DNA from 2 places in the Cellulomonas sp. P24 genome. Region 2 is predicted to be linked to the other one. Evidence: riboswitches for the same ligand, from Rfam matches in the RefSeq annotation. Region 2 holds a riboswitch; the other holds the start of a gene.
What was found. Region 2 has a riboswitch for S-adenosylmethionine ahead of LJB74_RS11585 (aminotransferase class V-fold PLP-dependent enzyme). Riboswitches for the same ligand answer to the same signal wherever they lie in the genome.

Region 1 (15,071 bases), 190 kb from region 2:
GCTCAGTCGTCGCGGTCCCGTCGGTGGTCGCCCTCGCGCGATGTGGACCGGGGGGCGGACGCCACAGCGGAGGCGCGGAGGGACAGCGCGCACCGCTTCATCGGAGCGTGAGCCGGCTGGTGGTCGTGGTGCCGTCGCGGTAGGTCACGGCGAGCTCGACTCCGTCGCTCGACGCGTTCATGAGCTCATCGCCGGGGAACCAGAGCGCGAAGTGCCCTCCGTTCACGGTCGCGGTCACGTCCCCGTGCGTCCGGCTGTGATAGACGACGCCCACGACATCGGAACCGGCGGCGCCGGCGATCAGGGAGATGTCGCCCGCGCCCATGGTGCCCGTGCCGAGGTCCGTGGCGACCAGCTCACGGGGCTTGGGAGCGGCGTAGTCGGCAGGTGTTCCGATCGAGCCGATCATGCCGCTCGTGAACAGGCCCGCGGTGCTGTCGGTGATGCACATCGCCGAGAACCCGTCGGCGCCGGCGAGCACCACCGTGGTCCACACGCCTCGGCGCTCAGCGACGACCGGGTCGGCGCTGCGAAGTGCGGTGGCGTAGTCGCCCGCGTGCGTCTGGCCCCGGCAGTCGGTGACCGCCTCTGCCTGTTCCTGCGCCGACATGCCTGCAGGGGCCGCCGTCCAGGTGGCGAAGGCGTGGTCGCCGCCGGTGAGGGACGGCAGCACGACCAAGCCGGCAGTGACCGCGGCCACCATGCCGGCGGCCAGGACGACCCGGCGGACCGTTCTGACGGGACGCCGCGGTCGGTCTGTGGCGGTGGACGGTGACGAGGGCTGTTGGCGCCCGTGCGGCGTCGGGTCGGTGGCCAGGATGGCCTGCAGGTCGGCGCGGGCGCGAGCAGTGGTGGGATCGACGTGGCGGTCCGCCGGGTCCAGCGATCGCAGCGTGGCGACGACGTCGTCGTTGCGGTTCATGGGGTGGTCATCCTCTCCGCGACGGCAGCCGGCGTTCCGGTCGCCTGTGGCAGGTGATCGAGATGGAGTCGGAGTGCTCGCCGGGCACGGCTCAACCGCAGCCGGAACGCCACCGGCGAGATGCCGAGCACAGCGGCGGCCTGTGGTGCGCTGAGCTCTTCGAAGGCAGAGAGGGCAAGAGCCTCTTGATGCATCTCGGAGAGACGACGCCACGCGTTGGCGAGGTCCACCGCGCTCACGACCCTGTCGGTGTCCGCGTCGGTGGTGGGGAAGGTCGTGGCGTCAGCGAGGCGCACGCCCAGCGCGCGGCGACGACGCTCGCCGCGGTGGTTGTTGAGCAGGACATTCCGGGTGATGCCGAAGATCCACGCCCGCGCGTCATCGTGGGAGCGCGGCACCTCGTCGAGGCGACGCCACACGACCAGGAACACGTCCGCGACGACATCCTCGGCATGGTCTGCATGTCCCCGCCGCTGAACGAATCGCAGCAGGTCCGGGTAGACCGCCTCGTACAGCGATCTGAAGGTGCGCTCTCGGTCAGGAGCGCGCGACTCGTGGCTCATACCTCGTACCTGTCCACCACCCGAGCACGTGTGTCGCGGTCCGCCAGAGTACAGCGAGGGCCGCACCTCGGGTGCCGATGTCGAGACCGTCCAGGCGGTCGCGTCATGGTGAGCTGCTGTGACGCGCCGATGTCGGGACGGGCTCGGACAGTCTGGTGCGGTCCGGCTTCGACGGGCGGGCCCATCACCTGCGGGGGCTGCGGGCGACGGCATCCAGCAAGGTGTCGCGGCGTGGTCCATCGGTTCTCCCGAGGTCCGTCTGCCCCGGCGCGCTTGTCCGGGCGCGGGCCCGTGGCGGAACGCGCGCACCCGTGGTCGCGCGTTCGCCCGTCGCGAACGATGCCCCGTCGAACACGGAACCCCTCTGGCACTCAGGGCCATCGAGTGCTAATCATGGGGGTGTAGCCACCCGGTCGGGGCCCCTGACCGGATGGGCCGGGGTCCCGAGGGCCGGGGCCCCTGAACGAGGAGGTGAGGTTCGTGGCTACGCGGTACGACCCGTTCTTCGACATGGACCGGTTGGTCGGCCAGATGTTCGGCAGCGTCAGCGCAGCGGCAGTGATGCCGATGGACCTGTACCGGGCCGGTGACCACTTCGTGATGCACGTCGACCTGCCCGGGGCCGACCCCGGCACGATCGACGTCAACGTCGAGGACCGCACGATGACCGTCCGCGCGCAGCGCACGCCGCGCACCGAGGACGACGTCCAGTGGCTGGCCCACGAGAGGCCGAGCGGCACGTACGCCCGTCAGGTCACGCTCGGACGTGGTCTCGCTCTCGACGCCATCTCGGCGACGTACGCCGACGGCGTGCTCACGCTGACGATCCCGGTGGCCGAGGACGCCAAGCCCCGCAAGGTCGAGATCCAGCACGCCTCGACCCCGGCGGCCATCAACGCGACCACCCACGAGGACGCTCCGACCACCTGATCCCACCGACCGCCGAGTGGAGCGAAACGCCACGACACGCCCGCGTGTCTGTGGCGTTTCGCTCCACTCGGCGAGAGGGGTGGGGCTGGCTACGCGAGCGTCGCGCGGACGGCTCGGGTGGCCTCGATGATGTGCTCGAGCGAGGGCGTGACCTCCTCGTACCGGCGGGTCTTGAGGCCGCAGTCCGGGTTCACCCACACCTGGCGCACGTCGATCGACCCGACGGCCGAGCGCAGGAGCTCCTCGACCTCGCCCTCGGACGGCACGCGCGGCGAGTGGATGTCATAGACCCCCGGGCCGATCCCGCGCGGGTAGCCCGCCCCGGCGATGTCCCCGAGGATCTCCATCTTCGAGCGGGCCGCCTCGATCGAGGTGACGTCCGCGTCCAGACCGTCGATCGCGCCGATGATCTCGCCGAACTCCGAGTAGCACAGGTGCGTGTGGATCTGCAGGTCCTCCCGCACGCCGGCCGTCGCGAGCCGGAACGACGCCACCGACCAGTCGAGGTACGCCGGCTGGTCCGCCGCGCGCAACGGCAGCAGCTCACGCAGCGCCGGCTCGTCGACCTGGATCACCGGGATGCCCGCGGCCTCGAGGTCGCCGATCTCGTCCCGCAGCGCGAGCGCCACCTGGTTGGCGGTGTCCCCGAGCGGCTGGTCGTTCCGCACGAACGACCACGCCAGGATCGTCACCGGACCCGTGAGCATGCCCTTGACCGGCTTGTCCGTGAGCGACGCCGTGTAGGTGGTCCAGTCGACGGTGATCGGCGCCGGGCGCGACACGTCGCCCCACAGGATCGGCGGGCGCACGCAGCGCGACCCGTAGGACTGCACCCAGCCGTTCTGCGTGACGGCGAACCCGTCGAGGTTCTCCGCGAAGTACTGCACCATGTCGTTGCGCTCGGGCTCGCCGTGCACGAGGACGTCGAGGCCGATCTCCTCCTGGAGCTCGACCACGCGCTTGATCTCGGCGCGCATCTCGGCCTCGTACTGCTCGGTCGTGATCTCGCCCTTGGCGTGCGCGGCGCGTGCCTTGCGGATCTCCGGGGTCTGGGGGAACGAGCCGATCGTCGTCGTCGGCAGCGGCGGCAGGTGCAGCCGCTCCTGCTGTGCCGCCGCACGGGCCGCGTAGTCGCCGCGGTGGAAGTCCGCGTCGGTCAGGCCCGCAAGGCGTGCCCGCACCTCCGGACGCACGACGCCCGGCGCGGTCGTCCGGTTCGCGAGCGAAGCAGCCGACGCGGCGAGCTCGGCGGCCACCACCGCACGACCCTCCGCGAGCCCCTTCGCGAGCACCGCGACCTCAGCAACCTTCTGGTCGGCGAAGGCGAGCCAGCCGCGCAGGGTCGGGTCGAGGTTCGGCTCGTCCTCGACGTCGTGCGGGACGTGCAGCAGCGACGTCGACGTCCCGGCGAGGATGCGGGACTCCGGGCCGGCCAGCGCCTGCAGCGCCTCCAGGGTGTCGAGAGCGGCCCCGAGGTCGGCGCGCCAGACGTTGTGGCCGTCGATCACGCCGCCGACCACGGTCTTGCCGGCCAGACCGGCGACGGGACCGGTGGGAAGCGTGCCGCGCACCAGGTCGAGCGTGAGGCCCTCGACGTCGGTCGCCGCGAGCACCGGGAGCGCGTCGCCGAGACCGCCGTACGGCGCGCCGACGAGGATCGCCGGTCGGGCCGGACGCGCGAGGTCCGTCGCCAGCGCGGCGTACGCCTCGGTGAGTGCGGCGTAGACGCGGTCGGCGGGCACGTCGATCGCGTCCGAGACCAGCGCGGGCTCGTCGAGCTGCACCCACGTGGCACCGGCCGCAGCGAACGCCTCGAGGAGCTGGGCGTACACGGGCAGCAGGTCCGCGAGGCGGTCGAGCGGGACGAAGCCCTCCGGGGATCCCTCGGCGGCCTTCGCGAGGGCGAGGAAGGTCACCGGGCCGACGAGCACCGGTCGGGTCAGCACGCCCTCGGCCAGCGCCTCCGCGAACTCCCGCACCGGGCGGTCGTCGGCGAAGCGGAACACGGTGCCCGGGCCGATCTCCGGCACGAGGTAGTGGTAGTTCGTGTCGAACCACTTGGTCATCTCGGCGGGGAGGTCGTCGCCCGCGCCGCGCGCCACCGTCGAGTACCCGGCGAGGTCGAGGCGGCCGTCGGCGTCGGCCAGGCCGGCGAAGCGCGCCGGGATCGCGCCGACGACCGTCGCGGCGTCGAGCATGTGGTCGTAGAACGAGAAGGCCGACGGGATCGCCGGGACGTCGGTCCGCAGCCCGAGCTCGGCCAGGCGCGTGCGCGTCCGGCGACGCAGCTCGGTCGCGGTCGCCTCGACGTCGGCGGCCGTCGCCCTGCCGGCCCAGAAGGCCTCGATGGACTTCTTGAGCTCGCGCCGGGGCCCGACGCGCGGGTACCCGAGGACGGTGCCGGAACCCAGGTCGGGAACGGCGGTGGTGGTGTCGGTCATGTCAGCCCCTTGAAGGAATGGACGTGGACGGTGGTGCCTGGACCCGCGGCGCATCGGCCACGTCGGGAGCCGTCGGGGCCCCTCCGCCGAGGTGTGCACCCTCGAGCAGGTCAAGTGCGGCTTGGTGCGTGTTGAACGTGTAGATGTGGACGCCCGGGGCGCCACCGTCCAGCACGCGGGTGACGAGCTCCACGCTGGCACGGATGCCGACGCGGTGCCGGGCGACGGGGTCGTCCTCGGCGGCGAGCGTGGCGAGGAGGTCACGGGGGACCTCGACGCCGGTCAGCTCCTGAACCCGCAGCAGGCGGGCCGGGTCGGTGGTGGGGATGATCCCCGGGATGATCGGGATCGTCACGCCGGCCTCGCGAGCGGCCGCGACCATGTCCAGGTAGCACTCGGCGTCGAAGAACACCTGCGTGATCGCGAAGTCCGCCCCCGAGGCCTGCTTGTCGAGCAGGGCCTGGATGTCCTGGTCGCGCGTGCTCCCGGCGCCGGCGTTGCCCCGCGGGAAGGCCGCGACGGCAACGGACAGTGGGCGGACGGCGCCTCGCACCTTCTGGGACGGCGACCCGGCGGCGCGGCGCGACTCGATCTTGCGGAGCAGGGACACCAGGTCGCTCGCGGTGTGCAGGCCGTCCGGGTGCGGGTGCCAGTCGGGCTGACCGACGGGCGGGTCGCCGCGCAGGGCGAGGAAGGACCGCACCCCCTCGTCGAGGAACTCCTCGACGACCTGGGTGATCTCCGCGCGCGAGACCCCGACGCAGGTCAGGTGGGCGATCGGGTTGAGCGACGTCTCGCGGAGCAGGCGGCGGACGAGCGCGCGCGTGGTGTACCGGGTGGCGCCGGACGCGCCGTAGGTGACGGAGACGAAGTCGGGGCGTGCGGTCGCGAGGGCCTCGATGGTGGCCCAGAGCTTCGGCGCCGCGTCCGGGTTGCGGGGCGGGAACAGCTCGAAGGAGACGGTGGGCCGGTCGACGGCGGTCACGGAGCTGCCACGGGCCGTGCCGGACGGCGGCCGGTGACCTGAGGGTCGCGGTCGTCGCGGGTAGCGCTGGACATGGTGCACTCCATCGGTCCTGGCGGAAGCACCCACGCCCGCGGGGAAGGGGGTTGCTGCGACGTCACCGAGCCAGGTCTCTCGGTCGCTCTGGATGGTGCCGGAATCATAGGCAGCCGTATCAGCATGTGACAACGCGTGCCCATATGGTGGACGTGCCGTCTCGACCTGCGGTCACGCCGCAGACTCCCCGGCGACCGTTCGACCCGGACCGTCGCCGGACATGCGTCGGGCGCAGGTCGGGCCCGGGTCAAGTGGAGCGAACTGCCACGACACGCCCGCGTGTCGGTGGCAGTTCGCTCCACTTGACAGGTGTCGGGACGGGGTCGGACGGGGTTGGGCCGGGAGGGCTACGGCGTGGCAGCGGGGCAGCCGACGAGGTGGTCGTCGACCAACCCGCACGCCTGCATCGCCGCGTACGCGGTCGTGGGGCCGACGAACTGGAACCCGGCGACCTTGAGGGCCCGGGCGAGGGCCGCCGACTCGGTCGTCTTCGCGGGGACGTTCGCCCACGTGACCGGGCGCGCGCGGGGGCCCGCCGGGGCGAAGGACCAGAACAGCTCGTCGAGCGTGCGCCCGGAGTCCCAGAGTGCGACCAGCGCGCGGGCGTTGGCGATCGTCGCCGCGACCTTGGCGCGATTCCGCACGATCCGGGCGTCCGACAGCAGCCGGGCGACGTCGTCGTCCCCGAACGTCGCGACGACGCGCGGGTCGAAGCCCGCGAAGGCCTCGCGGAAGGCCGGACGCTTGCGCAGGATCGTGATCCACGCGAGCCCCGACTGGAACGCCTCCAGGCTCATCCGCTCGAACAGCTCGTGCTCGCCGTGCACAGCGCGACCCCACTCGTGGTCGTGGTACGCCGCGTAGAGCGGGTCGCCGTCGCCGAAGCACCGACCGGTCGGGAGCGTGCCGGCGGCGCCGGGTGCATCCGGTGCGCTGGGCGCGCCCGGCATGTCCGAGGTGCCGGCTGTCACGAGACGCGCCGGGCCGTGATGCGGCCGGCCGCCACCGCCTCGTCGGACAGCGTGAGATCGCCGTCGTCCGCCGGTGCGGCGAGATCGAGCAGAGCGGCGTGGACAGCCATGAGGACCTCGGCGCTCGGGGGACCGGCCGGTGCGCCGGGAGTGACACGCACCGCTCCCGTGCGGCTGTCCAGCAGATCCATGACCCGGATATTACGACGCATGACGGACGAATCGGCCGTCCGACGCACGTCGATCACGCGATCAGCCGGCCCGACCGATCACGTCGTGCCGCGCCGCCGCAACGGTGTGCGGAGCCTGCGCGGACGGGTCCACTGCCTGGGGATGCCGAAGAACGGGGTCGGCGGCGGCACCGGGACACGGTCGAGCCCCTCGCGCACGGCCTCGAGGACCTCCTCGTTGGGGGGCTCCAGGGGTCCCTCGAGCGCACGCGCCGCCATGGCCACGTCGTCGGGCTCGGGGATGGAGGTCATACGCCACTGTAGGTCTCGGCGACCGGGACGCGAGCGGTGGACGAGGGAAATTCATCCACTCGGCTGAGGCGTCGTGCGGCAGGCGTCAGGACAGGGCGGTCAACGCTGTCCGGATCCGCTTCTCCGACACCGGGACGGGTGTCCCGAGCTGCTGGGCGAAGAAGCTGACGCGCAGCTCCTCGAGCATCCACCGGATCTCCGCCAGCCCGGCCGTCCGTGCGGCATCCGGTGCGGCCGCTGCCGCGGCAGCCCTCGCGTCGTCGTAGGCGTCCTGGAGCTCGTGCACGCGCCAGGCGAGCTCCGCGTCCCGGTTCGGGTTCTCGGTCGCCTTCGCCAGTCGCAGCCGCGCGGCGCGGAGGTAGCGGGCAAGGTGGGGGAGCCGTGCGGCGCCGACCTCGCTCACGAACCCCGCGTGGACGAGCGCCGCCGACTGGTCACGGATGTCGGTGAGGGTGTTGAGGAGGGCCAGGCTCGTCGCGGCGCGGACCTCACCGTCCAGCTCACGTGCGACGCCGAGCACCGTGACGACGTCGCCGACCACGCGGTGCACCGCGTCCTCGAGCCCCGCGCGGACGGCCGTGCGTGCGGCGGTCCACGTCGCCAGGTCGCGCGGGTCGATGGGCGACCCTCCCGGTCCGGGCGCCGAGCCGGCGCCGAGCAGGACGTCGATCGCGGCGAGCTGGACGTCGGCCACGAGGTCGTCGGTGGTGCGGTACGGGCTCGCGGCGAGCGTGAGCGCCTGCGTCCCGGACCAGCGGGTCGTGACGCGTGGCGTCGACAGCCCGACGTCGAGCAGGAGGAGCCGGCGCACGCCGCGGTGGTGCTCGGCGGACGCCCGCACCTCGTCACCGAGGACCCGGAGAGCGACGGTGGCGGAGCCGTCGCGCGCCGGCTCCTCGACGAGCGCGGGGTACCCGTGGATCCGGTGTCCCGACGCGCCGGTCGTGGTGACCAGCGTCGGCAGCTCCGCGAGGTCCGGCGGCCACGTCCGCAGTCCCGTCCTCTCGATGATCCCCGTTCCCGCGCCCGCCTCCGCCTCTGCCTCCGCGACCGCGCCCGTCGAGTGGAGCGAACTGTCACCGACACGCGGGCGTGTCGTGACAGTTCGCTCCACTCGACCGGTTGGGGAGGGGGTGGTGGGCGACGGCGGCGCGGCCTCGGTGGAGGAGCGGACCGCCGACCGCACGGCCGAGCGGACCGCGACCCGCACCGCGTCCTCGTTGCGCGCAGCGAGCTGCCGCTGCAGCGCGAGGAGGCTCTTGCCCTCCTCGACGACGACCGACGTCCCGGCGCGCTCCTGCTCGACGCGGAACGTCATGCGCAGGTGCGCCGGCAGCCGCTCGTCGTCCCACGCGTCGGCGGGGATCTCGACCCCGCGCAGAGCGCGCACGGCCGCCGCGACGTCGTCGTGCAGGGACGTCGCCATGTCCCCGGCACGGACGGTGTCCACCCACGACGGCAGGTTCGCGGACATCCACGCGACGATCTCGCGGGCGACGTCGGGCGCCGGCACGAGCTGCACGCGGACGGACTTCGGGAGCGACCGGATCAGCGCCGTGACGAGCTCGGCCTGCAGACCGGGCACCATCCGGTCGAAGCCCTCGGGCCGGACCCGGTTCAGGACGACCAGCGGGACGTGGACCGTCACACCGTCGGCGTCGGTCCCAGGCTGGAACTGGTAGCTGAGCGGCAGCTCGAGATCACCCTGCGGCCACAGCGACGGGAACTGCGACTCGTCGACCTCCTCGACCTCCTCCGGCAGGAGCAGGTCGAGGGTGAACGACAGCAGCGACGGGTCGCTGCGGCGTGCGGTCTTCCACCACGTGTCGAAGTGCCGGGCCGAGACGACGTCGGCCGGGATCCGCTCGTCGTAGAAGTCGAACAGCACCTCGTCGTCGACCACGAGGCCGCGTCGTCGGGCCTTGGCCTCGAGCCGCTCCGCCTCGGCGAGCAGCTCGAGGTTGTCGTGGAAGAACGCGTGGTGCGTCGTCCACTCGCCCTCGACCAGCGCGTGCCGGATGAACAGCTCCCGCGCGTGGGCCGGGCCGACCTTCGCGTACAGGACCCGCCGCTGCGTGACGATCGGCACGCCGTACAGCAGCACCTTCTCGTAGGCCATCGCGGCCCCCTGCTTGGTGGACCACGCCGGCTCCGAGTACGTGCGCTTGACCAGGTGCGACGCGAGCTCCTCGGCCCACTCCGGCTGGATCCGCGCGACGTCGCGCCCCCACAGCCGTGACGTCTCCACGAGCTCCCCCGCCATCACCCACGCCGGGGGCTTCCGGGCGAGACCGGACCCGGGGAAGATCGCGAACCTGGCACCCCGCGCGCCCAGGTACTCGTTGCGCGTCTGCCGCCTGGCCGCCCCCTTGGCGTCCGGCGCCGAACCGCCCCGCGCACCGACGCGCACCTCGGTGACCTCCTGCATGCCGATCTGCGAGAGGAGACCGGCGAGCAGGGACTGGTGGATGCGGTCGGAGTCCCACGACAGGCGGCGGTCCGGCTCGGCATCGGTGCCCCGCGGCCGCTTGCCACCGGGCGCCGCGGGCGACGTGCCGGTGCCGGCGGGCGTGCCGCGCGTCGTCGCGGAGGCGGCCGCCTGCTCGGCGGTGAACGCGGCGGCCCCCGGCGCCGAGCGACGGACCGTGCCCGACGCCGGCCCGCTCGACACGGTCGCGCGGGCCCCCGGGGGCGCACCGTGATCCCGAGCGGCTTGGCCATCTCGCGCAGCTGCGTGACGACGTCCTGCCACTCGCGCAACCGCAGGTAGTTGAGGAACTCCGCCCGGCACATCCGACGGAACGCGCTGCCGGAGAGCTCGCGCTGCTGCTCCTTCACGTACTCCCAGAGATTCAGGTAGCTCAGGAAGTCCGACGTCGGGTCGTTGAAGCGGGCATGGGCCTGGTCCGCCTGCGCGCGCTGCTCGGCCGGGCGTTCGCGCGGGTCCTGGATCGACAGCGCAGCCGCGATGATCATGACCTCGCGGGCGACGTCCCTCCGCCCGCCCTCGACGATCATCCGGCCCAACCGTGGATCCATCGGGAGCTGGGCGAGGGCACGGCCGACGTCGGTGAGCCTGCTGCGGCTGCCGTGGCGGGCGTCGTCGCGTTCGTCCGGGCCGCCGGTCTCTCCGCGGTGGCCCTCGGGTCTCGTCGAGCTGTCGGCGGGTGCTGCTCCGGTCGCCGTCGCGGGCTCGGTCGCCGTCGTGGGTCCGGTTGTCGTCGTGGCCGCTGCTGCGGAGGCGTCGGCCGTCGCGGGTTCGGAGGCCGCGGGCACGACCGTCGTGCTGGGCTCGTCGGCCGGAGAGGTCCCGAGCGCGCCGAGCTCGGTGAGCAGCTGCACCCCGTCGCGGATCGCGCGGGTGTCGGGTGGGTCGACGAACGGGAACCGGGCGACGTCACCCGGCGACGACGCCACCCCCCACCGCGACCATCTGCAGGATCACCGACGCGAGCGACGTCCGCAGGATCTCCGGCTCGGTGTACTCCGGTCGTGAGGCGAAGTCCGACTCGGAGTACAGGCGGATCGCGATGCCGTCGGCCACCCGCCCGCACCGACCGGACCGTTGGTTGGCGGAGGCCTGGGACACGGGTTCGATCGGGAGGCGCTGGACCTTGGTGGCCTTCGAGTAGCGCGAGATGCGCGCGGTCCCCGGGTCGATCACGTAGCGGATCCCCGGGACGGTGAGGGAGGTCTCGGCGACGTTGGTGGCCAGGACGACACGACGGGTCGCGTGCGGCTCGAACACCCGGTGCTGGTCGGCCGAGGACAGTCGCGCGTACAGCGGCAGGATCTCGACGGCATTCGCCGGCGCCGCCCGTCCTGCGCCTGCGACGCGGGGTCCGAGGTGTCCGACGAGCGCCTCTTCCGTGTCGCGGATGTCCCGCTCGCCGGCCAGGAAGACGAGGATGTCCCCCGGTCCTTCGGCGCACAGCTCGTCGACGGCCTCGCAGATGGCGGTGAGCACGTCCCGCTCCTCGCCGCGCCTCTCCCCACCCTTCGCTCGAGTGGAGCGATCTGCGACGACACGCCCGCGTGTCGGTCGCAGATCGCTCCACTCGGCGGGGGTGGTGGGGGTGGCGGAGGTGGGGTCGGGTGGTGGGGGGTCGGGGACCAGCGGGCGGTAGCGGATGTCGACCGGGAACGTCCGGCCGGTGACCTCGATGACGGGGGCGGGCGTGCCGTCGGGGTGCCCGGGGCTCGGTGGGGACGCGAAGTGCGCGGCGAACCGCTCGGAGTCGATCGTCGCCGAGGTGATGACGACCTTCAGGTCCGGACGTCGAGGGAGCAGCTGCGTCAGGTACCCGAGGATGAAGTCGATGTTGAGCGACCGCTCGTGGGCCTCGTCGATGATCAGGGTGTCGTAGGCGAGCAGCATCGGGTCGCGCTGGATCTGCGCGAGCAGGATGCCGTCGGTCATGACCTTCACGAGCGTGTTCTCGCCCGAGGTGTCGGTGAACCGGACCTGGTACCCGACCGTCTCGCCGAGCGTCGTGCCGAGCTCCTCCGCGATGCGCTCCGCGACGGTTCGCGCGGCGATGCGGCGCGGCTGCGTGTGACCGATCTGCCCGTCCCGCCCGCGGCCGAGGTCCAGCGCGATCTTCGGGATCTGGGTGGTCTTCCCCGAGCCGGTCTCGCCCGCGACGATCACGACCTGGTGATCGCGGATCGCCGCGGCGATGTCCTCCCGGCGTGCCGAGACGGGGAGCTGCTCGGGATACGTGATCGGCGGGAGCTCGACCGCGCGGCGCGCCTCGGCCCGTGCCGTGCGGGCACGTGAGCCCGAGGAGCGGCGTGCGGTGGGTGCGCTCGTCCGGCCCGCAGGGCGATCGGTGCGGGGGCGGCCGCTCCGGCGCTGGTCGGGATGGCGGGTCTGGTGCGGGGGTGTCGGACCGGCGGCGGGGGTGGCGTCGGCGTCGCCGGGTGCGGGGACGGTGCCGCGGGCGGGCCCGTCCAGGTGGGCGGACTCGTTCGGGCGAACGGTGCGATCTGGGTCCGTGGAGCCGACGTGGGAGTCCGGCGAGTCCGACGGCCCCCGACGTCTCCGGCCGGAGCCGCCGCGACGCCGTCGGGGCGGCCGGGGCGCGTCCGACGCCTGCCCCTGGTCCGGTCCTGTGCTCACAACACACCATTGTCGCCGTTGCCCTGCGCGGATCGCGCCGTGTTTTCCCCACAGCCCCCGTCCGCCCCCGCCGCGCCCGAGCCCACGACCCCGATCCGGGAGCGTCCGGGGAGCGGCCCCGTCCGCGCTGGGCGCCGCACGTGGTGACAGTGGGGCGCGTGTGGCTGGTGAGGTGGCGCACGCGTCACAGGCACATCAATCGTCACGGCCGCGGCGCGGAGCGTGCAGCGACGGAGCGCGCAGCGATGGGGTGCGGAGCGCGGGGTTACCGGGTGGCGTGGAGCAGGGCGGAGAGGCGCATCGGGGCGAGGGCGTCGGTGCGGTGCCACAGGCTCGGGTCGATGGAGCTCTCGTAGGGGACGTGGCGGACCGTCGTGAAACCGTCCCCGACGACGATCGACGTCAGGTCCTCAGGGGCGTAGAAGCTCAGCCAGGGCTCGCCGTCCTCGGCCACTGCGGCGCCGACGGCCTCCGCGTAAGCCTGTCCTGCCTCGTCGCGCAGGGAGGGGACGAGCATGTAGTCCAGAACGACCTGGGACCCGGTGGGAAGCGTGCCGAGCTCGGCGGCGACCCGTGCGAGCGCGGAGCCGGTCAGGTACATCGAGACGCCGAGGAGGCTGACGAACGAGGGTCGTGCCAGGTCGAAGCCCGCTGCGACCAGCGCGTCGAGGAGCGAGTCGTGCTCGAGGTCGGCCGGGGCGAACGTCGGCGCGGAGTGCGGGACGATCCCGGCGGCCTCGATCGCGTGGCGCTTCCACTCCTGGCTCGCTGGGCGGTCGACCTCGTAGACCGTCCGAGGGGCGTCCGCGTCGCGGTGCATGCGAAGTGCGAACGTGTCGAGGCCGGCGCCGACGATCACGTATTGCGCGAGCCCGCTCTCGGCGAGGAGTCCCTCGGTGAACCGGCTGCGGCAGAGGACCTCGGTGCGGGCGCCGGCGAGGACCGGGTGGTCGCCGAACTTCCGGTGGTAGTCGATCAGCTCGTCGGCGCGCTCACCGAGGAGTGCCTGTGCGAGGGTGTCGGTGAAGATCAGGGGCTCGTGGTCGACGAGCAGGTGCGCGGCGCGGGCGGCCGCGGAGGTCAGGGCGGTGCGGCTGATCTCGGATGAAGAATTCACGTCGACAATGCTACATATCAATGCGCGAACTATAGCACAGAAATGCGATTTCCGCAAGGGCGCAAGAGGGCGAACAATGCCTTTGTCCGGAGTTCGGCGCGTATTCGTCGAGGTGCGCGCTCTGGTGAACGATGGCGATTGCGGACCGGCACGGGCGGAGACTCGACGACCCGACCTCCGTGCGACGGTGTCGTTCGATCACGAGGTGCCGAGCGGTCTGCGCGACGAAGCGCACCGATCGCGACGGGACCGGCCGTCGCGTGACCTCGTCCGCGTTCGTCGCTCGGATCCGGCGTGCGTCGATGGGGAGGACGCCGAGGCGGGGGTTCACGAAGACGGGATCGATCGTGCATTGTGGTCGGTGGTCGGTGGTCGGTGGTCGGTGGTCGGTGGTCGGTGGTCGGTGGTCGGTGGTCGGCCGACTGCGGACCGACGTGCCCCACCGACGGCGGCGTAGCGTCGGACGCAGCGGACGGGCGCCGTCGTCGATGCGACGGTCGAGACGCGGCACGAGCGGGTTGGGGGTCGACGTGGTGGCACGGGCACGGCGGACGACGCTGCGCGTCGCGCGGGTGGTGCTCGGGGCAGTGGCCGTGGTGACGCTCGCGACCGGTTGCGGCTCGGTGGCGGCGAACGGGGGAACGGCCGGCGAGTCGACCCCGACTCCGATTCACGCGACGATGCCGACCGATCCGTCGGGCATCACTCCCGAGTCGACGATCACGGACTTCATCGCCGGCGTCAACGCTCACGACATGGTGCGGGCGGAGGGGTTGGTCGCGCCGAAGCACGTGAGCGCGATCCTCGACCGGCCCGACGGATGGTTCACGAACACGGTGAACATCACGGGGCTCTCCCTGGGCGCGCCCGTTGCCAAGGACGGCCACGGGACCGCTGCCGACGGGTACGCCCAGGTCCTCTATGTCCCCGCGCGGTTCACGCTGGCCGAGCAGAAGTCGGGCGGGACGTCGACCTCACGCGTGAGCTGGGGATTCCTGCTCGCGCGCCAGAGCATGGTCGCGCGCTGGATCATCGTCGACGAGGGCCCGGCGTAGACCGCCATCGCCCGGCCAGCCCGCACCTGGCCAGCCTCGCGAGACCAGCCATCGCTCGGTCGGGCCGCACCCGGCCAGCCAGCACCCGGCCAGCCCCGCGAGACCAGCCAGCACCCGGTCAGACGGCTGCGGGGCCGCGCTCGCCGGTCCGGACGCGGACGACCTCGTCGACGGTCAGGACCCACGCCTTGCCGTCGCCGATCTTGCCCGTCTGGGCCGCGCGGACGATCGTGTCGAGCACGCGGTCCGCGTCGGCGTCGTCCACGACGACCTCGATGCGGACCTTCGGCACGAAGTCGACCTGGTACTCGGCACCGCGGTAGACCTCGGTGTGACCGCCCTGGCGGCCGTAGCCCTGCGCGTCGGAGACCGTCATCCCGCGCACGTCGAGCTCGCCGAGGGCGTCGC
Region 2 (15,071 bases):
TTGCCGTGGGTGACGGCGGCGACGAGGGCGATCTTCGCGGCGTTGTTCGCGGCACCGTCGAGCGACACCCGGCCCTGGACCAACGTGCCGAGCATCGTGAAGAAGCGTCGGCCGGGGCTCGCGATCGGCGAGGTGTACGTGCCGTCCTCGGCGACGTCGCCGTACCGGTTGAGCAGGTTCTCGCGCGGCACCCGGACGTGGTCGAAGCACAGCTGACCGTTGTCGATGCCGTTGAGCCCACCCTTGAGGCCGTCGTCCTTGCCGCTCACCCCCGGCAGGAACTCCTTGGTCTGCGGGTCGCGCAACGGGACGTAGAGCGCGTGGACCCCGTGGTTGACGCCCTGCGTGATGAGCTGGGCGAACACCACGGCCGCGGTGCCGTGCTTGGCGGCGTTGCCGAGGAACTCCTTCCACGCCCCGCGGAACGGCGTGTGGATCACGAACTCGTGCGTCCCGGCGTCGTAGGTCGCCGTCGTGGCGATCGACGCGACGTCAGAACCGTGGCCGACCTCCGTCATCGCGAACGCCCCTGGCACGGCGACCGACATCGCATCGGGGAGCAGTCGCTCGTGGTGCGGGGCCGTTCCGAGGTGCATGATCGCGGACGCGAACAGCCCCCACTGGACACCCGCCTTGATCTGCAGGGACGGGTCGGCGGCGACGAGTTCCTCGAACCGCGCGAGGCTCGCGCCGTGCTGGTCCGAGCCGCCGAGGGCCGTCGGGAACGCGCGCAGCACGTCCCCCTCGGCCGCCAGCGTCATCAGCTGGGTCAGGACGCGTTCACGGTGCTCGGCCATCGGCAGGCCCTCGATCCGGGCGAACCGTGGGTCGCCGGCAAGGGTGCGTGCCGCCAGCCGCATCTCGGCCCAGCGGCCGAGCAGGACGGTCGCGAGAGACGCGACGTCGACAGCGGGCTCAGGGGCGGGGGCGGCAGGGGTCGGGCGTTCGGTGGTCGCGGTCATGGAGTCTCCTCGGCGGCGGTGCAGTGGGAGGTCGAGCGGTGGACGGCGGTGCGGTGAGTGGTGGTGCGGTGTGCGGTGAGTGGTGCGGTGTGCGGTGTGCGGTGAGTGGTGCGAGGTGAGTGGCGCGCGGAGAGGCTGAGCAGAGCTGAGGTGGGCAGCGGTACGGGCGGTAGACGGGAGCACCCCTCGCTGCCTCACCGCGCTCCAGGCGGATCCGCGGCGCGGGTGTCCGCAACGTCGGGGACCGCGCCGTCAGGGACCGCGCCGTCAGGCTCCGCACCCGGCGGGTCCCCGGCGGGCAGGTCCGGCGCGCGACGGTCCGGGCTGCTGCGGTCACGCGCAAGGAACCCGACCGGTCCGGCCCAGAGCCAGGAGGCGATCTGGCGGGTCAGCTCGTCGCGGCTCGGCGTGCCGGGCCGGCCGCGTTGTGCCATCCACCACTCGCCCGAGCCGCGCACGAACCCCACGGCTCCGGCCGCCCACGACTGCGCGAGTGCGGACACCGGTCCCGGCGCCGTGACGGCGCTCTCGGTGAGGGCCCGCACGAACGGTGTGGCGACCATGGCGGTGACCTCATCGAGGAAGTGCGCCATCGGAGCCCCGGACTCGGGCTGCCGCGTGACGAACGAGTAGACGTTCGGCGAGGACTCGACCATCTCGAGGTACACGGCGACCATCGACCGCAACCCGTCGCGAGGGGTGTCGGCGGAGCGGAGTGCGCCTTCGAGGGCGCCCTGCATCTGGAGCAGGACCGCATCGGCGAGGGCGATCTGCAGCCCGGTCTTGTCGGAGAAGTACCGGTACACGATCGACTTCGACGTCCCCGCGGCCGCCGCGATCTCGTCCATGGACACGTCCGGCCCCTGGTGGTGCACCACTCGACGGGCGACGCGCACGAGCTCGGCGCGGCGCGCCTCGCGGTGATCCGCCCATCGGGTGGACCGACCGTCCGACTGCAGCGGATCGGGGTGACCGGGTTCCGACGACGCCGTCGGAGCCGGTGTGATCTGGCTCACGAAACCGACGGTATCAGGTACTCTGGGTCTCGGACATACCATCGACTCAACGAAGATTCTTGGGACCGAGGTCCCTGATCGCACGATCCGCCCGTCCAGCCGCACCACCAGCACCCCGCACTCAGCATCACCCCGCACCACCAGCACCCAGCACCACCCGAGCTCCACCCGCCCGCACCCAGCAGCACGCACCTCAGCAACGACGCGAGAGGACCTTCATGCCTGCAGCACGACGCGCACCCGCCACCCCGACCGCCACGCCCACCCGGCGAGCGGCCGTGATCGGCGGCAACCGCATCCCGTTCGCCAAGATCGGCGGCCCGTACCGCGACTCGTCGAACCTCGACATGCTCACCGCCGCGCTCGACGGCCTCGTGGCGCGGTTCGGCCTGCAGGGCGAGCGCATCGGGGAGGTCGCCGCGGGCGCGGTCCTCAAGCACTCGCGCGACTTCAACCTGACCCGCGAGGCCGTGCTCGGCTCCGCGCTCTCCGCCGAGACCCCCGCGTACGACCTCCAGCAGGCCTGCGCGACGGGTCTCGAGGCCGTCGTCGGGCTGAGCAACAAGATCCGGCTCGGTCAGCTCGACTCTGCGATCGCCGGTGGCGTCGACAGCTCGTCGGACGCCCCGGTCGCCGTGAGCGACGGCCTCCGGCGCGCGCTCCTCACGCTCTCTCGCGCACGGACCCCGCGGCACAAGCTCGCCGCACTCGCCGGCATCCGGCCCGCCGACCTCGCGCCGTCGGCCCCGACGACGGCGGAGCCCCGCACCGGGCTCTCGATGGGCGAGCACCAGGCCCTCACCACCGCGCAGTGGGGGATCTCCCGCGAGGCGCAGGACGAGATCGCACTGCTGAGTCACCGCCGTCTCGCGGCGGCCTACGACGCCGGGTTCTTCGACGACCTCGTCACGCCCTACCGCGGTCTCGTCCGCGACCAGAACCTCCGCGCGGACACCTCCGCGGAGAAGCTTGCGGCGCTCAAGCCGGTCTTCGGCACGCACCTGCCGACCCCGGCGACGATGACCGCGGGCAACTCCACGCCGCTCAGCGACGGCGCCTCGACGGTGCTCCTCGGCTCCGAGGAGTGGGCGCACGCGCACGACCTGCCCGTCCTCGCCTACGTCGTCGACGCCGAGGTCGCCGCGGTGGACTTCGTGCACGGGACGGACGGCCTGCTGATGGCGCCCGCGTTCGCCGTGCCACGTCTCCTGGCGCGGCACGGGCTGACGCTCGCGGACCTGGACTTCCTCGAGATCCACGAGGCCTTCGCGTCGACCGTGCTGACGACCCTCGCCGCCTGGGAGGACGAGACGTTCGGCCGCGAGCGCCTGGGGCTCGACGGCGCGTTCGGCACGGTCGACCGGAACCGGCTCAACGTCAACGGGTCCTCGTTGGCGGCGGGTCACCCGTTCGCCGCCACAGGTGGCAGGCTCGTGGCGACGACGGCGAAGCTGCTCGCAGCTCGTGCCGCCGAGACCGGCTCGCCGGCCCGCGCCCTCATCTCCGTGTGCGCAGCCGGCGGGCTGGGCGTCACCGCGATCCTGGAGACGGCATGACCGACACGTACCTGCAGCTCGTGAACAGCGGGTTCACGAAGAAGCTCGCCAAGCAGCTCGGTCTGCCCCGACCTGCCCCCTTGCGGCGCCACCGGGTGGGTGACCCGCTCGTGGCCGGCCCGGTGCTGGTGATCGGGCTCGGCGGCCAGGACGGCCCGAGCACCCCGCAACCGGACGCCGACGCCATCGCCCAGCTCCTCGCCGGCAGTGCCAGCACCGCCAGCACCGGCGGCACAGCCGGCACCGGCGACGCTCCGGGCTGGGACCTCGACGTGCACCGCCACGTCGCCACGACCGAGACCGTCGCCGCCGTCGTCCTCGTCCTGTCCGACGTCGAGCACCCGGACGACCTCGCCGCACCGGTCGCCGCCCTCGCCGCGACGCTGCGTCGGCTCGCGCCGGGTGGTCGGGTCGTGACGGTCTCCCGGCCGGCGACGCCCGAGGATGCCCCGGCCGTCGCCGCAGCACGCCAGGGTGTGGACGGCCTCCTGCGGTCCCTCGCCAAGGAGCTCCGCGGCGGAGCGACCGCCAACGGCATCGTGCTCGCCGAAGGGGTCGACGTGCTCGCCCCGTCGGCGGTGGGCGCCCTGCGGTTCTTCCTGTCGAGGCGCTCGGCGTTCGTCGACGGCCAGCTCCTGGAGATCGACTCGGACGCGGGCACGCTCCCGGCCGACTGGGACGCGCCGCTCGCCGGACGGGTCGCCGTGGTCACCGGTGCCGCTCGCGGGATCGGGGCGGCGATCGCCCGCACCCTCGCCCGCGACGGCGCGACGGTCGTCGTCGTGGACGTCCCTGCCGCCGGCGAGGCGCTGGCCGCCGTCGCGAACGAGGTGCGCGGCACCGCGCTCCAGCTCGACATCACGGCCGAGGACGCCGGGCAGCGGCTCCTCGAGCACGCCCTCGGTCGGCACGGGCACCTGGACGTCGTCGTCCACAACGCCGGCATCACCCGCGACAAGCTCCTCGCGAACATGGGCCGCGAGCGGTGGGACGCCGTCCTGGCGGTGAACATCGCCGCTCAGCTCCGCATCAACGAGGCGCTCCTCACGTCCGGGGACTTCACCGACGCGCCGCGGATCGTCTCGCTCGCCTCGACGAGCGGGATCGCCGGGAACCGCGGCCAGACCAACTACGCGGCGTCCAAGGGCGGCGTGATCGGGATGGTCCGGGCGACGGCCCCGCTGCTGACGGCCTTCGGCGGGACGGCCAACGCCGTCGCACCCGGCTTCATCGAGACGGAGATGACGGCCCGGATCCCCGCGGTGACCCGCCAGGTCGCGCGTCGGCTCAACTCCTTGCAGCAGGGCGGGCTGCCCGAGGACGTCGCCGAGACGGTGGCGTTCCTGGCCTCGCCGTCGGCCGGTGGCGTGGTCGGGCAGGTCCTGCGGGTGTGCGGGCAGAACCTGGTCGGGGCATGACCACCCGGAAGGTCGTCGAGCTCGACGCCGTCCCCGGTCTCGGGGGCCTCTACGGCCGCGGGGGGATCGGCGCGGCGCGGCTCGCCCTCAGGCGCTCGCTGTCACCCGCAGGGGCACGGCCGCTCGACGCCGACGCCCTGCCCTCGGTCGAGTACGCGGTGCACGACGTCCGGGCCTCGACCGCCCACCTGACCGCCTACCAGCACCTGATCGGGGAACCGGCGAGCGACGTGCTGCCGGCCGGGTTCGTGCACGTGCTCGCGTTCCCCGTCGCCACCGCCCTCATGGTGCGCCACGACTTCCCGCTGCCGTTGGTCGGCATGGTGCACCTGGCCAACGCGGTCGAGCAGCGCGAACCCCTGCGGCACACCGACGCGTTGCACGTCCGGGCGTGGACCGAGCAGCTCCGACCGCACCGGTCCGGCGTGCAGCTCGACCTCGTCGTCGAGGTCAGCCGAGAGGACGCGGCCGGGTCGGGCGAGCCGCCGGCCTGGCGCGGGGTGTCCACCTACCTCTCGCGGGGCGCGCGGCTCACGGGAGCAGCGGCCCCGGACGAGCGTCCTCCCGCGCTGTCGGTGCCGACCGGGCTCCCGACCGCCGTCTGGCACCTCGCGGCCGACACCGGGCGGCGGTACGCCGAGGTCTCCGGGGATCGCAACCCGATCCACATGTCGGCGCTCACCGCGCGCGCGTTCGGCTTCCCCCGCGCCATCGCGCACGGCATGTACACCGCCGCACGGGCTCTCGCCGACGTCGGCCCGCGGCGCGGCCCGGGGTTCACCTGGACGGTGCAGTTCGCGAAGCCCGTGCTGCTGCCCGGGACCGTGACGCTCCAGGTCGTCCGGGTGCCCGACGCGGACGGGTCGAGCACCGACTCCGCGCTCGCCGGCCGGGGATTCAGATACACCGGGTGGGACGTCCGGTCCGGCGCGGTGCACTTCACCGGGAAGATCACCCCCTCGGACGAGTGATTCACCCGATTACGGCTCAACCCGCTGATCGGCGGCGTCGATCACCACCTCGGGCCCGACACCGTCGTGCCGCAGCGCGCGAGGGGGTACCGATGTCGATCGCACCAGGCCAGAACGCCATCACAGGCATGCCGCCCGCCGGCTGGTACGCAGATCCGTCCGGCGGCGGCCAGCGGTGGTGGGACGGCGCCCAGTGGACGTCGCACGTGATGCCGACGGACGCCCCGCTCTCGCCGGCGCCGGCGTCGGCGCAAGCGACCGTCTCAGCAGGCGGCGCCTGGACACCGGGCCCGACGAACCCGCTGGGACAGGACCCGTATGCCGAGCTCGGGGCCACCGCGAGCACGGCGCAGCAGCGCAGCCCCGGCGGCTACCTTCCGACCGCAGCATCAGGTGGGCACGGCACGTCGCCGGCCTACGGCGGCGTGGTCGGCTACGAGGCCAACGGCACGGTGTCAGGGGCCGCGTTCCCGTACTCGTACCTCCCCGGAGTCGCGGCACCGAAGAACACCCGGGCCACGATCGGTTTCGTCCTCGGCGTCGTGTTCGTCAGCATCGGGGTGCTGTTCGGGTACTGGTTCGGTTCGCTCATCGCCGTCGTGGTGTCGATCACCGGACTGACCCGTTCGCGCAAGCTGGCGGCTCAGGGCTACCCGGCGGTCGGGCGGTCGCTGGCGATCTGGGGCATCGTGCTCTCGGCGCTGTCCTGGGCCGTGGCAGTCGGGCTGCGCTTCGCCGGCTTCGGTCTCTGAGCACCCCGACCGGGTGGGCGTGAGAGCGCTCGACTGTCCGTGCAGGGGCGCCGGGTGGGCGGTCGGTGGGAGGGTGACGTCGTGATCGATCTCGACGCATTCACCGGTGCTCTCGAACCCGACGGCGACTACGAGGCCCTGGCGTTCGACGGTCTCGACCTGTCGGGCCAGCACGCCGATCACGCGCGGTTCATCGACTGCGTGCTGCACGGCTGCACCCTCGACGCGACCGACCTCGACCACGCCCAGCTCCTCGACACGACGTTGCGCGAGGTCCACGCCGGCACGCTCGACCTCGTCGACGCGACGTGGCGCGACGTCGAGATCGTCGACTGCCGACTCGGGGCGGTCCAGGCCTACGGTGGCGCGCTCACCCGGGTGACGGTGCACGGCGGCAAGATCGACTACCTCAACCTCCGCGAGGCGCACCTCACGGACGTCCGGCTCGACGGATGCGTGATCGGCGATCTCGACCTCATCGGTGCGCGCGTGACACGCCTCGTCATCGACGACTGCCGCATCGGCCGGCTCGACCTGACGCGCGCCGAGCTGACCGACGTCGATCTCCGGAGAGCCGACCTGTCGCGGCTCGACGGGCTCGCGGGGCTCGCCGGCGCCACCATCAGTCCGGAGCAGCTCCTCGACCTCGCCGGGGCGCTGGCAGCCCACCTGCGGATCACCGTCGCCTGAGCGGCTCCGTCGGCGCCTCAGCTCGCCGACGAGGCGATGTAGCCGCGTGCCCGCTGGAGCGTGGCGTCGCAGTCCGGTGCGGTGCGCAGCAGCGCCGCGATCTGGCGGGCGATGCGGTCACCGGGATCGATCGGCGACCGGTAGCGGTAGGCGGAGCCGTCCTTCTCCCGCAGCAGCTCCCCGCGCGCGGTCAGCATCTCCGCGGCGTTCTTGACCTGCTTGTACGGCAGCCGGCGCGACCCGCTCATGGCCAGGACGAGCTCGCGGACCGACACCGGGTGCGTCAGTCGGTCGACCGCCTCGAGGATCGCCTGGGCGAGCTCCTCCTCCGACTCCGGCGTCGCCGGCACCCGAGGCACGTCGCCCGTGCGGCCGGCGATCCCCGCGAGACCAGCCGCACCCGCCAGACCCGCCAGACCCGCGGTCCCGGCGAGACCCGTGGTCCCTGCGAGATCTGTCGTCCCCGCGAGACCTGTCGTCCCGACGACGCCCGCAGCCCCCGCAGGATCGCCGCCCGCCGACCCCGCGTCGTCCCCGTCGGCGCCGCCGCCAGGTGCAGGACGCCGCTCGGACAGCTCGTCGGGCCCGACCACCGGGCCGACCACGAGGACCCTGACGCCGTCGATCCATGCGGCGATCGCCGAGTCGACGAGCTCGGCGTACGCCTCAGGTCGGTCGAGAGGGTGGCGCAGCACCGTCACGTCGCCGAGCCGGGTGGACAGGGGCAGCACGGGCAGGTCGACGAACAGCGCCGGGCTGAGCGGGACCCGCATGCCGCCTGCCGTCCCGGTGATCCGCAACGTCGCGCCGAAGGCGTCCAGCACCCGGGCGAGCCGCGCCAGGTTGACCTCGTCGAAGGACGGCGCGATGTCGAGCGACTCGGGCGGGCGGACCGTCGGGGCACCCGGCTCGGCCTGCGCATACCTCGCGACCGGCCCGACCACGACGTGCTGCACGGCGGCGTCGTCGAGGACCTGCAGCAGCGGTCCGAAGCCGGCCCTCATCGGCCGCGTCCCGCGTGGCATCAGCGCTGCAGGACGGAGCGTCGGACCAGGAGCCGGGCGACCACGTTCAGCAGGACGACGAGCAGGATGAGCGTGAGGGCACCCGCCCATGCACGCGCCAGAGCCGTGTCGTTCGGCAGACCGGCCTCGCTGAAGACGAAGAGCGGGAGCGCCTCCTGCGGACCGCTGAACGGGTTGACGTTGATCGCGGTGCTGCCGAACACGGTCAGCAGCAGCGGTGCGGTCTCGCCCGAGACGCGCGCGACGGCCAGCATGATGCCCGTCGTGATGCCGGGCATCGCGGTGGGGAGGACGATCGACCGGATGGTCTGCCAGCGGGGGATCCCCAGCGCGTAGCTGGCCTCGCGCAACGAGTCCGGGACCAGGCGCAGCATCTCCTCGGTGGTGCGCACGACCACCGGGATCATGAGGATCACGAGCGCCAGCGACCCGGCGAAGCCGCTGTACCCCTGGTGGAGGATCAGCACCCACAGCGCGAGGACGAACAGGCCGGCGACGATCGACGGCAGGCCCGTCATGACGTCGACGAACGTGCTGACGACGCGGCCGAACCGACCGCGCGCGTACTCGACGAGGTAGATCGACACCATCAGGCCCAACGGCACCGAGATCACCGTCGCGATCCCGACCTGCTCGATGGTGCCGACGATCGCGTGGTAGATGCCGCCGCCGGGGTCGCTGTCCGCGACGCTGAACATCGAGTGCGTGAAGAACGTCCCGTCGAACCGTGCGAGCCCGCGGCTGAGGGTGAAGCCGAGGACCGCGACGAGCGGCACGACCGCCATGACGAGCGCTGCGCTCGTCAGGGTCAGCGCGAGGCGGTCCCGGGCACGCCGCCCGCCCTCGACGACCACGGACGTCGTGATGAACGCGACGACGAACAGGAGCGTGCTGAACACCACGAAGTCCGCGACACCCTGCAGCGGGGTCAGCGCGAACAGCACACCGCTCACGACGAGGGTGGCACCGGCGACGGCGGCGGCCGTCCAGCACGGCAGAGCGTTCCCCCCGGAGACGGAGACGAGGACGTCGGCGGGCGCGGGGGCGGGGGCGGTCGGTGCGGTGGTCATGAGCCGGTCTCCCGGAAGTCCTTGCTGCGAGCGACGATCGCGCGTGCCACGAAGTTGACGATCAGCGTGATGACGAACAGCACCAGCCCGGAGGCGATGAGCGCGCCGCGTCCGACCGCTGCGGCCTCGCCGTACGTGTTGGCGATGTTCGCCGCGATGGTGTTGCCGCCCGGTGCGAGCAGGTGGATGTTGATCTCGTAGTTGGCGGAGAGCACGAGGGCGACCGCGATGGTCTCGCCCATCGCCCGGCCGAAGCCGAGCACGGTCGCGCTGATGAGCCCGGACCGGCCGTACGGCAGCACCGCGGTGCGGATCATCTCCCACTTCGTGGCGCCGAGCGCGTACGCCGCCTCCTGGTGCGCGAGCGGCGCCTGGCCGAGGACCTCGCGCGAGATCGCGGCGATGATCGGCAGGATCATGATCGCGAGGACCACCGAGGCGGTGAAGATCGACTTCCCGAAGATGCCCTTCGACGCGAAGATCGGGATCCAGCCGAAGTAGCGGGCGAGCCACGCGCTCAGCGGGATCATCGCCGGCACCAGGAAGATCAGACCCCACAGGCCGAAGACCACGCTGGGGATCGCGGCGAGCAGGTCGACCAGGTAGCCGATCAGCTGGGCGACGCGGCGAGGTACGTAGTGCGTGACGGCGAGGGCCACGCCGACGGCCACGGGGAACGCCATCGCGACCGCGAGGGCCGACGTCACGAGCGTGCCGTAGGTGAGGGCGGCGATCCCGAACACCGGCGGCTGGTCGTCGGGGTTCCACGTCCGCGTGGTGAAGAAGTTGGTGCTGTCCTGGTTGATCGCCGGAAGCGCACGCTCGAGGAGGAACAGCGCGATCGCGACCAGGAGGGTGAGCAGGAAGCCTGCCGAGCCGATCGTCAGCCGTCGGAAGACCCGGTCGGCCAGGTGCTCGACCGGGCGGGACCGACGGCGCGGGGCGCGCGCGTTCTCCGCATCACGGGGCCGAGGCTCGGCCAGGGTCGAACCGCCGGCGCTGCTCGGGGCTCCCATGCTCCTCCTGTCAGGACGGTGACGTACCGACGGTGCCTGACCCACCCGGGGGCGGGTCAGGCACCATCGGTGTCACGAGGTGGTGCGATCAGGCCATCGCGGTGACGGCCGCCTGCACCTTCGTGGCGATGTTCTCGGGCAGCTTGACGTACCCGTTCTTCTCCAAGATGTCCTGGCCCGAGTGCGCCAGGTAGCCGAGGAAGGACTTGAGCACCGGGAGGGTCGCGCTCTTGTTGCCGGTCGCGCAGACGATCTCGTAGGTGACCAGGACGGCCGGGTAGGCGCTGGTGTCGGGGTTCGCGTAGTCGAACGTCAGCGCGAGGTCACCGCCGGTTCCGGTGATCTTCGCCTTCGAGAGGAAGTTCACGACGTTCGCCGTGGTGAGCTCGACGAACTTGCCCTGGGCGTTGCCGACCTTGGCGTAGGGGATGCTGTTCTGCGTCGCGAACGACAGCTCCATGTAGCCGATCCCGCCGGGGGTCGTCTTGACGCCCTGCGCGATGCCCGCGGTCCCCTTGGAGCCCTGGCCGCCCGGGGCGCTCCAGGTCTTGTCGTGGCCGAAGGTCCACGCGCTGCCCGCGTCGTTCTGCAGGTAGTTCGTGAAGTTGAACGTGGTGCCCGAGCCGTCGGACCGGTGGAAGGTCTGGATCCCGAGCGACGGGAGCGTCGCGCCGGGGTTGTCCGCCTTGATCGCCGGGTCGTCCCAGTTCGTGATCGCACCCGAGAAGATCTTCGCGATCGTCGTCGCCGAGAGGTTGAGCGAGGTCACGCCGGGCAGGTTGTAGCCCACCGCGATCGGGCCCGGCACCATCGGGAGGTCGATCGCCTGGTTGCCGGTGCCGCAGCGCGCGTCGGCCGCGGGCTTCTGCGCCGCGGTGAGCGCGAAGTCGGAGCCGGCGAAGTCGGTGGTGCCCGACGTGAAGTCGGTGACGCCCTTGCCCGAGCCGCCACCCTGGTAGTTGATCGTGGAGCCCGAGCAGTCGGTCTGGTAGGTCTTCGTCCACTGCGACATCGCGTTCGACTGTGCCGTCGAACCCGAGGCGGTGAGCGAGCCCTGGGCGCACGCGATGCTGCTCGCGGGGGTCGACGAGCCTGCGGTCGACGCGGAGAGCGGCGAGGCGCTCCCGGTCGAGTTGTTGTTCGTGCCGCACGCAGCGAGCGACATGGCACCGAGCGTGATCGCGGCCGCTGTCCCAAGAAGGCGAGTACGCCTCACGTGGTCACGTCCCTTCGTCATCGATGTGGGCCCGGCCGGATGGCGCGGGACGACCCAACGATCTGCACGCTAGGGAGCCCATTAAACCCGGAGATGTCTGTAAGGTGAACGGAGTGCGACGGGTCGACGACCCCCGTCGGGCCAGTGGCTGGACGTTTCCTGGTGTTGCTGTGAAAACCCTGGCAATCAGGGGTTCTGGACCGCCGCCCGGGCTCAGTCCAGGGCCGGTCCGCACGCGGCCGCGGCCGTCGCCGCGAGCGCCGCCAGGCCGCCCACCTGGATCAACGGCCGGGAGTCGGCCTCGACCTGCCAGCACCCGTCGACGACCACGTACCGCGCACGCGGACCGTCGGCCAGGTACGCGGCAACAGCGCCCAGCAGGCGCTCCACGAACTCCCCCTCGGTGCCGACCCCCACGCTCGCGCGGATCGCCCCCGCCGGCACGCCCAGCCGCGCGAGCAACGGGTGCGCGCAGAAGCGCCCGTCCCGGACCCCGATCCCGTGCTCCGCGGACAGGTAGGCCGCGACGAGCCCGGGGTCGTGCCCGGCGACGGAGAACGTCACGACGCCGACCGGGTCCGCGGAGTCGGCCCAGAGACGCACGACCTCGACCCCGTCGATCGCCTGCAGCCCGTCGACCAGCCGGTCCCGCAGCGCACGCTCGTGAGCCGCGAGCGCACCGTCGGGAAGAGCGGCGAGGGTGTCGCAGGCCGCCGCGAGCGCGATCGCGCCGATCACGTTCGGCGACCCGGCCTCGTGGCGCGCGGGCGCCGTCGTCCACACCACCCGGTCGGGACGGACGTCGCGCACCGCTCCACCCCCGGCGAGGTACGGCTCGCCCGCGTCGAGCCAGTCGCGCCGGCCGACCAGCGCACCGGCACCGAACGGTGCATACGTCTTGTGCCCGGAGAACGCGACGTAGTCGGCCCCGCTGCGTGCGAGCGAGAATCCCCGGTGCGGGACGAGCTGGGCACCGTCGACGGCCACCCGGGTGCCGGCCGCGTGCGCGAGCGCGACGACCTCCGCGACCGGCAGGGACTCGCCCGTGACGTTCGACGCTCCGGACACCGCCACCAGGGCGTACGGGTGCGCGGCGAGCGCGGCACGCAGGGCGTCGAGCGTGGCCGCGACGGTACCCGCGACCTCGAGGACCGTGGCGCCCCTCCGCTGCCAGGGCAGCAGGTTCGCGTGGTGCTCGAGATCGAGCACCAGCACGTCGCCCGGGACGCAGCCGGCCAGCAGGTTGAGGGAGTCGGTCGTGTTGCGGGTGACGATCGTGACGTCGTCCTCGCGGGCGCCGACGAACCGCCCGATCGTCGTCCGCGCGGACTCGTAGAGAGCCGTCGACACCTGGGACAGGTACCCGGCGCCGCGGTGGACGCTCGCGTAGAGCGGCAGGACCTCGTTCACCCGGTCGGCGACGGCCTCGAGCGCCGGCGCGCTCGCCGCGTAGTCCAGGTTGGCGTAGACGCGCGACGTCCCGTCGACGAGCGGGACCCGGGTCGCACCGCCGACCACGGGCAGCAGCGCGAGGGTCTCGGCAGGCCGATCGGGCAGCGCAGACGTACCGGGCGCGGCAGCCGTACCGGGCACTGAAGGCGCGTCGGGCACCGCAGACGGGTGAGGTACGACGGGCGAGGGGGAGACGACAGACGAAGAGGGCACGACAGCTCCAGGAGGTCCGGAGGGACCACCACCGGCACGCCGACGGGTCGACGCATGCCGACGAAGGGGAGGTCCCGCGCTTGCCGTGACCACCTCGGTCACGGCCAGGTCGTCACCCGGGGCACCCCACCGCGGAGGAGGGTTGCCGGCCAGCAAGCCGGGGCTGTGCATCATCATGCGCTGGCACTCATGACCTCGGTCCAGCGTGCGCGACGGGCGGGCCCGTGTCAACGGGTGGACGACCGGTCTCGCATCTTGGATGGTGGACGGTGGGTCGCTCGTGCTTGTCGGACCACGCACAGGGGCCGTAGCATCCGAGGCACCATCCAGAGCGGCCGAGAGATCTGGCTCGACGACGCCGCAGCAACCCCCTGGGACCCCACGTCCCGGGTGAGGGTGCTACCGCCAGGACCGATGGAGGCGCACATGAGCACGTCCGACTCACCGACCGCGGCGACACCCTCCGGCTACGCCGGCGACCTCTCCCCCAGCAGGCCTGGGACCTCCTGGCGGCAGACCCCGACGCCGTCCTCGTGGACGTCCGCACCGAGGCGGAGTGGCGCTACGTCGGGGTGCCCGACGTCAGCACGCTCGGCCGCAGCACCGTGTTCGTCGAGTGGGTCACGTACCCGACCGGCGCGCGCAACGCGACGTTCGTGGAGGAGGCCGTCGCGGCCGGGCTGACCCCTGGGCGCCCCGTCGTCTTCCTGTGCCGGTCCGGCGCACGGTCGATCGCCGCCGCGACCGCCGCGACCGCCGCAGGGCTCGGACCTGCGTACAACGTCCTCGACGGGTTCGAGGGCAACCTCGACCTCGAGGGCCATCGCGGCGACCACGGCTGGCGTGCCACCGGTCTGCCCTGGACCCAGTCATGAGCACCGGATCGGTCCCGACCGCCCCGCAAACGCCGGGCCCCGGGAACTGGAACGACGGCACGCTCCCGCCGACCGGCCTGCGCGCCGACACGCTCGCCGTCCACGGCGGGCAGGTGCGGACCGGTTTCCAGGAGACCGCCGAGCCGCTGTTCCTCACCCAGGGCTACGTCTACTCCCGCGCGGCCGACGCCGAGGCCGCGTTCGCCGGTGACGCCGACCGCTTCATCTACTCGCGGTACGGCAACCCGACCGTCTCGACCTTCGAGGAACGGCTACGGCTGCTGGACGGCGCCGAGGCCTGCTACGCGACCGCGACCGGGATGTCCGCCGTGTTCACGTCGTTGGCCGCGCTGGTCCGCTCCGGGAGCCGGATCGTGGCCGCGCGGGCCCTGTTCGGCTCGACCCTCGTGATCTTCGACGAGATCTTCGCGTCCTGGGGGTCCGCACCGACTACGTCGACGGCCACGAGCTCTCCCAGTGGGAGGCGGCGCTCGCGACGCCCGCCGACGTCGTGTTCTTCGAGACGCCGTCGAACCCCATGCAGGACCTCGTCGACGTCGCACGCGTGAGCGAGCTCGCCCACGCCGCCGGGGCCGTGGTCGTCGTCGACAACGTGTTCGCGACACCCGTGCTCCAGCGACCACTCACGCAGGGCGCCGACGTCACGGTCTACTCGGCGACCAAGCACATCGACGGGCAGGGGCGCGTGCTCGGTGGCGCGATCCTCGGGTCGCGCGAGTACATCGACGGCCCGGTCCAGACGCTGATCCGCAACACCGGGCCGAGCCTCAGCCCGTTCAACGCCTGGGTGCTGCTCAAGGGGCTCGAGACGCTCTCGC

Region 1: another riboswitch for S-adenosylmethionine. It lies ahead of LJB74_RS10765 (methylenetetrahydrofolate reductase); the one in region 2 lies ahead of LJB74_RS11585 (aminotransferase class V-fold PLP-dependent enzyme).

What each region holds. Positions count from the first base shown of each region.
Region 1 is NZ_JAJDFX010000002.1:2,301,926-2,316,996, forward strand. Features, by position in the region: gene LJB74_RS10745 (hypothetical protein) at 98-922, opposite strand; gene LJB74_RS10750 (RNA polymerase sigma factor) at 919-1,485, opposite strand; gene LJB74_RS10755 (Hsp20/alpha crystallin family protein) at 1,966-2,415, shown strand; gene metE (5-methyltetrahydropteroyltriglutamate--homocysteine S-methyltransferase) at 2,505-4,856, opposite strand; gene LJB74_RS10765 (methylenetetrahydrofolate reductase) at 4,858-5,841, opposite strand; SAM riboswitch class I at 5,921-6,014, opposite strand; gene LJB74_RS10770 (DNA-3-methyladenine glycosylase I) at 6,264-6,866, opposite strand; gene LJB74_RS10775 (hypothetical protein) at 6,884-7,078, opposite strand; gene LJB74_RS10780 (hypothetical protein) at 7,157-7,369, opposite strand; partial or broken gene LJB74_RS20860 (DUF3418 domain-containing protein) at 7,455-10,453, opposite strand; gene LJB74_RS20865 (helicase-related protein) at 10,767-12,095, opposite strand; gene LJB74_RS10790 (class I SAM-dependent methyltransferase) at 12,757-13,608, opposite strand; gene LJB74_RS10795 (hypothetical protein) at 14,142-14,663, shown strand; gene LJB74_RS10800 (P-II family nitrogen regulator) at 14,782-15,071, opposite strand, start outside.
Region 2 is NZ_JAJDFX010000002.1:2,487,833-2,502,903, reverse strand. Features, by position in the region: gene LJB74_RS11640 (acyl-CoA dehydrogenase) at 1-962, opposite strand, end outside; gene LJB74_RS11635 (TetR/AcrR family transcriptional regulator) at 1,157-1,978, opposite strand; gene LJB74_RS11630 (acetyl-CoA C-acetyltransferase) at 2,197-3,534, shown strand; gene LJB74_RS11625 (3-oxoacyl-ACP reductase) at 3,531-4,952, shown strand; gene LJB74_RS11620 (MaoC/PaaZ C-terminal domain-containing protein) at 4,949-5,923, shown strand; gene LJB74_RS11615 (DUF2510 domain-containing protein) at 6,016-6,675, shown strand; gene LJB74_RS11610 (pentapeptide repeat-containing protein) at 6,757-7,365, shown strand; gene LJB74_RS11605 (BlaI/MecI/CopY family transcriptional regulator) at 7,383-8,369, opposite strand; gene pstA (phosphate ABC transporter permease PstA) at 8,390-9,460, opposite strand; gene pstC (phosphate ABC transporter permease subunit PstC) at 9,457-10,476, opposite strand; gene pstS (phosphate ABC transporter substrate-binding protein PstS) at 10,565-11,641, opposite strand; gene LJB74_RS11585 (aminotransferase class V-fold PLP-dependent enzyme) at 11,906-13,285, opposite strand; SAM riboswitch class IV at 13,429-13,552, opposite strand; SAM riboswitch class I at 13,677-13,778, shown strand; gene LJB74_RS11580 (rhodanese-like domain-containing protein) at 13,891-14,232, shown strand; partial or broken gene LJB74_RS11575 (O-succinylhomoserine sulfhydrylase) at 14,229-15,071, shown strand, end outside.